Regions from separate parts of the Thermus caldilimi genome, predicted to be linked through region 2. Evidence: riboswitches for the same ligand, from Rfam matches in the RefSeq annotation. Region 2 holds a riboswitch; the other holds the start of a gene.

Region 1 (3,394 bases), 290 kb from region 2:
GGGTGCTCTTCCCCGATCCATTGGGGCCCAAAAGGGCCACCCACTCCCCTGGCCTTACGGTCAGGTCCACCCCCAAAAGGGCATAGGGCCCCACGATTCCCTTGGCCTCAAGCCCTTCCACGCCGCCTCCACATCAGGTAGAGGAAGAATGGCCCCCCAAGAAGCGTGGTCACCACCCCCACGGGAAGCTCCGCCGGCCGGGTAAGGGTGCGGGCCAGGAGGTCCGCCACGGTTAGGAGGACCGCCCCTCCTAGGGCGGAAGCGGGAAGAAGCAGGCGGTAATCCTCCCCCAAGAGACGCCGGAGGAGGTGGGGGTGATGAGGCCCACGAAGCCGATGATCCCTGCCTGGGCCACGGCGGCGGCCACCAAGAGGCTCGCCGCCAGGAGGAGGAGGAGTTTCAGGCCCTCGAGGGGTAGCCCCATACTCCGGGCCACCTCCTCCCCCAGCTGGAGGGCGTTCAACACCCGCCCCAGAAGCAACAGCGGGGGAAGGGCCAGAAGGAAAAAAAGGACCATGGCCTTCACCGAAGGCCAGCCCATGAAGGCCAGGTTGCCCAGGGTGTAGGCGAAGACCGCCCGCACCCGGTCGGCATCCTGGAGCATCAGGTAGGTGGTGGCCCCGGTGAGCACGCTCCCCACCACCACCCCCGCCAGGACCAGCTCCCCTGTCCGGGCCGCTCCCCCTGCCAGCACCAGGGTGAGGAAGGTGGCGGAGAGGGCCCCGAGGAACCCGAAGAGGGTGGCGGAAAGGGGCAGGCTTTGGAAGATGGCGTGCTGGGCAAAGGCGGGGGCCAGGCCCCCCAGCAAGCTGGCCAGAAGGGTCACGGCGAAGGCTGCCCCCGCCGCGGAGCCCATGAGGTAGGGGTCGGCCAGGGGATTGCGGAATAACCCCTGGAAGCTGGCCCCCGCCACCCCCAAGGCCGCCCCCACCAGCATCCCTCCCAGCACCCGGGGCAGGCGCATTTCGGTGACGATGGGGTTGGCCTCGAGGCCCAAAAGAGCCCGCACCACCTCCCCTGGGGAAAGGGCCACCGCCCCCAGGCCCACCCCTAGGAGCAGGGCCAGGACAAGGAGCCCCACGAGCCAAAGGAAGACCAGACTCCGCTTGAGGGCCAGGGGAAGGGCCTGGACCATGGCCTAGCGCCCGTGGAAGCAGTCCACCAGGAGCCTAAGCCCCTGGGCCACCCGGGGACCTGGGCGGGAGAGGAGGCTATCCTGACCCCCGGTAAACACGCAGATGCGCCCTGTCTGCACCGCCTTCACCCGGCTCCAGCCCGGCCTGGCCCGGATGGTTTCCAGGGCACCCGGGTAGGTGGCCACGATCACCTCGGGGTTCTTCTCCACCACGAACTCCGGGGCGATCTTGGGGAAAAGGCCCAGCTCCTTGGGAATGATGTTCACCCCCCGGGCCTTTTGGATCAGAACCCCGATGAAGCTCTCCGGACCCACGGTGTAGGGGGTGGGGTCGATCTCGTAGTAAACCCGGGGCCGGGTCTTGGCCTTGGCCGCACGGGACTCCTCCTGGTACACCTCCCGCTGAATCTGGGCCACCAGGCGCTCCGCCTGGGCCTCGAGGCCAAGAAGCTTCCCCAGGGTGCGGGTGGTGCGGAAGATATCCTCGTAGGTCTCGGTGCGCACCGCATACACCGTTAGGCCCGCCCGCTCCAGGGTTTCGTACAAACGCCCGTACTTGGAAACCAAAACCAGGTCCGGTTTCAAGGAAACGATGAGCTCGGGGTTGGGGTTGTAAAGCCCCCCCGCCTTGGGCAGGCGCTTGACGCTTTCCGGCCAGTCGGAAAAATCGTCGGTGGCCACGAGGCGGTCGCAAGCCCCTAGGGCGCAGACCGTTTCCGTCGCCGAGGGCAACAGGGTGACGATCCGTTTGGGCGGCGCCTTGACGGTGACCGTGCGCCCCAGGTCGTCGGTGAGGGTTAGGGGAAAAGCGAAGGCCAGAGCGAAAAGAACCGAAAGAACCGCCAGAACTCTCCTCATGCCTACCTCCCTAAAGCCGCTAGGGCCAGGCCCGGGGGAGGTAGGGAAAACCCCTGCCGGAAAGCGGCAGGGGCGCAAATGGCTTTGCAAACCCCCATCGCTCCCCCATCCGCGTGAGGTGCCCGCCTCGGGGTCTGGCGGGCGGCCCTGGCAGGTATTCGGGCTTCCGGCCTGGGAAGCTTAAGCCCAAAGCGTGGCCGGTTACCGTTGCGGGACAGCGCCGGACTTGCACCGGACTTCCCCACTTTAAGCCTGGACTACGCGCCCAGGCACCAGGGCAACGGACCTGGCTTTGAGGCCCTAGCGAGCCTTAAGGCCAGGCTAAGCCTAACGGGGCAAAAAGGCAAGGGCTTGACACGTCCGGGGACGGGTGATTTACTTAGTCCCGAGAACGAACTAAAGGGGCAAGGGAAAGGAGCTGGGATGCGCAAAGGGGACACGCAGGAAATCCGCAGGCTCAACCGCCGGGCCATCCTGGCCCACCTGAGGCGGGGCCCCCTTACCCGCGCGGACCTTTCCCGGCTTACCGGTTTAGCTAAAAGCGCGGTAAGCCGCCTGGTGGATGAGCTTTTACAGGAGGGCCTTCTGGAGGAAGGGGCCTTTACCTCTCCCCCCGTGGGCCGGCCCGGCACCCTCTTGCACCTGCGCCCTGGCGCCCGCTTTGCCCTAGGCGCGGAACTGGGGGTGGAGGAAACCGTCCTTCTGGCCCTGGACTGGCGGGGGGAGGTTCTATGGGCCAAGGAATGGAGCCACCCCCGGGAGGCCGGTCCCAAGGAACGCCTGGAACGGCTTCTGCAGGAGGTTCTTCCCCATGTACCGGGGCCCTTGGGCCTGGGGTTCACCCTGCCTGGGGTGGTGGTGGAGGACCGGCTCCTCCTGGCCCCCAACCTGGGCTGGAAAAACCTAGACCTCCGGCCCCTGCTCTCCCACTTTCCCCTGCCCACGGCCTTGGAAAACGATGCCAAGGCCTCGGCCCTGTCCGAGGTCTTCTTTCACGGAGAGGCCAACCTCGCCTACCTGGTGCTCAGCACGGGCCTGGGAATCGGGGTGGTATCGGATAGCCGGATCCTGCGGGGAGCGGGTGGAGCCGCTGGGGAGCTGGGCCATTGGCTCGGCCAGGGGCACAAGCCCTGCGCTTGCGGCCGGGTGGGGTGTTTAGAAACCGAACTAGGCCTTGGTGCCCTCTTGGAGCATTACCGGTTCCTGGGTGGAAAGACAGGGGACCTCGAGGCCCTGCTCCAGCAGGCCAAGCAGGGGGAGGCTTTGGCCCTCGAGGCCATCCACCACTTGGGCGAGGCCTTGGGCCGCTTCCTGGCCAACCTGGCTGTGGCCTATGACCCGGCCCGGGTGGTCATAGGGGGCAAGGCAGCCGAATTTTTCCCCTACCTGGAGCAACCCTTG
Region 2 (3,394 bases):
TGGTGGTGGTGGGGAAAGGGGGAAGGGCCAGGTTCTGCTGGGCTTTGGAGCGCTCTTCCCTGGGTGGCCTCGAGGCCGGCACTGGGGAGGGGCGGAAGTCCCAAGGCGGGGGTGGGGTGTACCAGGCCCGGGCTTGTGCGAAGGCAGTTTCCTCCTCAGGCGAGGGCGGCGATTCCTGGGAGGTGGTCCACGTTAAGAGGATGGCCTTCAGCAGGGCAAGCTCCTTAAGCCGCTCTCGGGCAAAGGCCAACCGGCCTGCCAAGGCTCCGGGCAAAGGTTCCGCTACTTCCCACGGCAGGTGGTACAAGGGTGCTTTGGGAGCCACCCACACCTCCTGCCCGGTCTCTGCCAGAGGCGATAGAACCTTCCCAAGGGCAAGGAGGTTGGTGCGCCACACCCCAAGACCCTCCACCACCTCCACCACCAGGGCTGTGCCCTTGGGTACTTGGGGTAAGGAGATCCCTGGGGCCAGGATTACCCCTAAACCGCGAAGGGGAAGGGTGGCCAGGGCCTCAACCACCCTTGGAGCGGGGGGTAGGTAGTAGGGCAGGAGGACCAAGGAAACCTCCTGCGCTAAGGTACCGTAGAAGGCCAGAAGGTGGGGGAGGTTCTCCTCTGCCCCATCCAACCCCAAGGCGGGTTCTTGGAGGAGCACGGTTCTTCCCCTAACCGGCTGGACCAGCTCCACGTAAGCTTCCGTCAGGGCTTCCAGGTGTACTCCCAGGTGATCCGGGGGGTTTTGCGCCATGCGCAGAAGGGTGTAGGGTCCGAGCAGGGTCGGGAGCCCCTCCTTCAAAGCCTGGTTCCGGCCTACGGGATAGGGTAGGCCCCAGCCCGGCTGGGGGGTATACCGGGGCCTTTCTGGCAAGCGTGGAACCAAGTAGTGGTAGTTGGTGCCGAACCACTTTCGGAGGGGCAGAGCTTCCTTGCCCCGGGCCAGGGCGTAGTAGCCCTCCAGGTCCCCGGGATCCAGGGGGTAAAGGCCCAAGGCCACCGCCAGGTCCAGCATGGGGTCATAAAGGCTCAGCTCGCCCGCCGGGTAAAGGTCCACCTGTTCCCGGTAGGTGGCGAGCCTTAGGGCCTCGAGAGCCTCCAGGCCCTCGAAAAAATCCTCCCGCGATATGGAACCTGACCAGAAGCCCTCCAGAAGCCTTTTGTATTCCCGGTTAGGACCGAGCCGTGGAAGACCGTAAGCCAGCGTACGGATCATTCCTTCCCCTCCAGAGGTGGCACGGGAACAGGACGCCCCTCCCCATCCACCGCCACCAGCACGAACCCGCCCTTAGCCGCCAGATAGGCTTCCTTACCTGGCTCAATGGGTTCCACCCACATCTCCACCTCTACCCGCATGGAGGTGCGGCCCACCTCTACCACCCGGGCCACCAGCTCCACAATGGAGCCCAGGGGTACGGGGCGCTTGAAGTCCACCGCATCCGAGTGCACCGTCACCACCTTGCGCCTGGCGTGGCGGGTTGCAGCCACGAAGGCTGCCTGGTCCATCCAGGCCATGGCGGTGCCGCCAAAAAGGGTCCCGTAATGGTTGGTTTCCCCAGGGAAAACTGGGTAGACCATGCGCGTTTCCTTCACCACGGACCTCCAAGGGCCGTCTTTGGGCCCGCAAGAGCTAAACCATGCCTGCTGCCTGCCCAAGGGGAATAACCCCGTGCTGGGCAAGAACTTGCCTAAGGTCGCCTGGCCCAAGGTCCCTTGGGCCACCGGGTTTTGGGGGGTTAGGAGTCTAAGGTCCCACAGGCATCACCACCTTCACCCTTGCCTCGAGGGCTACGGGGTAAGGCCGCGAAGCGGGTACTCGGGCTTCCGGACAGAGCCGGTTACCGTTGCGGGACAGCGCCGGACTTTCACCGGACTTCCCCCACCGCCTGCAGGCGTCCAGGCCTGTCAGCCTGGCATCGCAGCCGGGACACCCCAAGTGTTGGGTGTCCTACCCAGGAGGCTACAACTTGTTGGGGAAAGCCGTCAATACCCTGCGCTGGTTTTCCCGGTTGCTCGATCCCAGACTTTTGTGGTACGGTCCATTACAGGGGCTTGAGCCGCCCGAGCACCTCCTGCCAAGGGGCGGTAAAAACGCCCACGGCGTAGTCCCCCACACCTCCCACGAAAACCAATTCGTCCTCGTGCAGGAAGAGGCCGTTGCCGTACAAGGTAAATGGCCGGTCCCCGTACGTTTCCACGAGACCCTGAGGGGCCAAAAGGTAGGAGGACAGAGCGAGAAGTTCACCGTCGCCGGAAAGCAATGCGAAACCATGACGATAGGACAAGTCCCGGCGGAGGATGCCGTGATAGGCCACCAAATAGGTTCCATCCCCCAAGGGGTAGGCATTGGTAGACCACCCCACCTTAAACTCAAAGGACTCTGGGGCCAGGATAGGTTCCAACTGGTCGATGGAGAGGTTGTTCCAATCCAGCCGCCCCCGCCAACCCAGGTCTGGAACTCCGGCAAGGCTGGGCCTTAGAAGAACGGCATTCCCCTGGAGTAACGTGGCCCCCTTAGCTGGCAGAAGGAGGCTCTTTCCTTCCGGGCCTATTCGCACCAATCCTTTGCGCCGGAGCTTGAGGTCCGGATCGAACTCGGCCAGGGCCAAGGCTGGGAAAAAGACATCCTTGTGGTCGGTGAGGCGGGCTTCACCCACCTTGCCCACGCCGGTATAGAAGAGGAGGAAGCCTGCGCCACAGGTGTGGGCTCGGGGATCCTCGCATCCCCTCGAGGCCTCCCAGACTTCAGTCGGGTAAAGGACGATCTCCACCGGCAAAGGGTCAGGCAGCTGACCGGTGAGCAGGTCTTCCAGGGGAAGGGCCACGTACCCCACGCTGGAGGCGTAGCTGTAGTAATCGAAGATCAGACGTACAAAAAGGTGTACTACTCCGTCCCTGTACACTACCCCGGGGTTAAATACCGCCAGGGGTTTTCCCCTCAAGTGGTTCACCACCTCCACCCGTTCCGGGGAAAGGTAAAAGCGCCGGGCAAACACGTCCTCCGTTTTCTCAACCCGGAAGCCTTGCCTTTGGGCCAAGAACGTTTCCGCCTTGGCCCTCAAGGTTTCCTCCAGCTCGGATATTCCCATGTCCCTATCCTAGCGGGGCAACCTTGGCTTGACGCGGGCCGGGTCCTGGGTTAAGCTGTAGAAAACGTTTACGATGGAAACCAAAAAGAAGCTGACGATAAAAGAGATCGCTAGGTTCGCAAACGTTTCCGTGGGTACCGTAAGCCGAGTCCTCAACGGCCGGCCTGGGGTTAGCCCGGAAACCCGGGCCCGGGTGTTAGAGGTGGTTCGTACCCAGGGTTTCGTTCCCAATGCCGCTGCCAGGGAACTGGTGGGGCAATCCACGGCCGTTGGCCTCCTTCTGGCCCCAGGAGTGCGGCGCTATACACCCT

Evidence for each region. A riboswitch is a leader RNA that binds a small molecule or an ion and turns the genes downstream of it on or off. The one in region 2 is predicted to bind cobalamin.
Region 1: another riboswitch for cobalamin. It lies ahead of EBI04_RS04055 (ABC transporter substrate-binding protein); the one in region 2 lies ahead of EBI04_RS02605 (acyl-CoA thioesterase).

Annotation. Positions count from the first base shown of each region.
Region 1 is NZ_CP038452.1:813,317-816,710, forward strand. It holds partial or broken gene EBI04_RS04045 (ABC transporter ATP-binding protein) at 1-76, opposite strand, end outside; partial or broken gene EBI04_RS04050 (FecCD family ABC transporter permease) at 108-1,135, opposite strand; gene EBI04_RS04055 (ABC transporter substrate-binding protein) at 1,139-1,993, opposite strand; cobalamin riboswitch at 2,126-2,285, opposite strand; gene EBI04_RS04060 (ROK family transcriptional regulator) at 2,417-3,394, shown strand, end outside.
Region 2 is NZ_CP038452.1:526,286-529,679, reverse strand. It holds gene metE (5-methyltetrahydropteroyltriglutamate--homocysteine S-methyltransferase) at 1-1,210, opposite strand, end outside; gene EBI04_RS02605 (acyl-CoA thioesterase) at 1,207-1,572, opposite strand; cobalamin riboswitch at 1,785-1,915, opposite strand; gene EBI04_RS02600 (glycoside hydrolase family 130 protein) at 2,037-3,083, opposite strand; gene EBI04_RS02595 (LacI family DNA-binding transcriptional regulator) at 3,157-3,394, shown strand, end outside.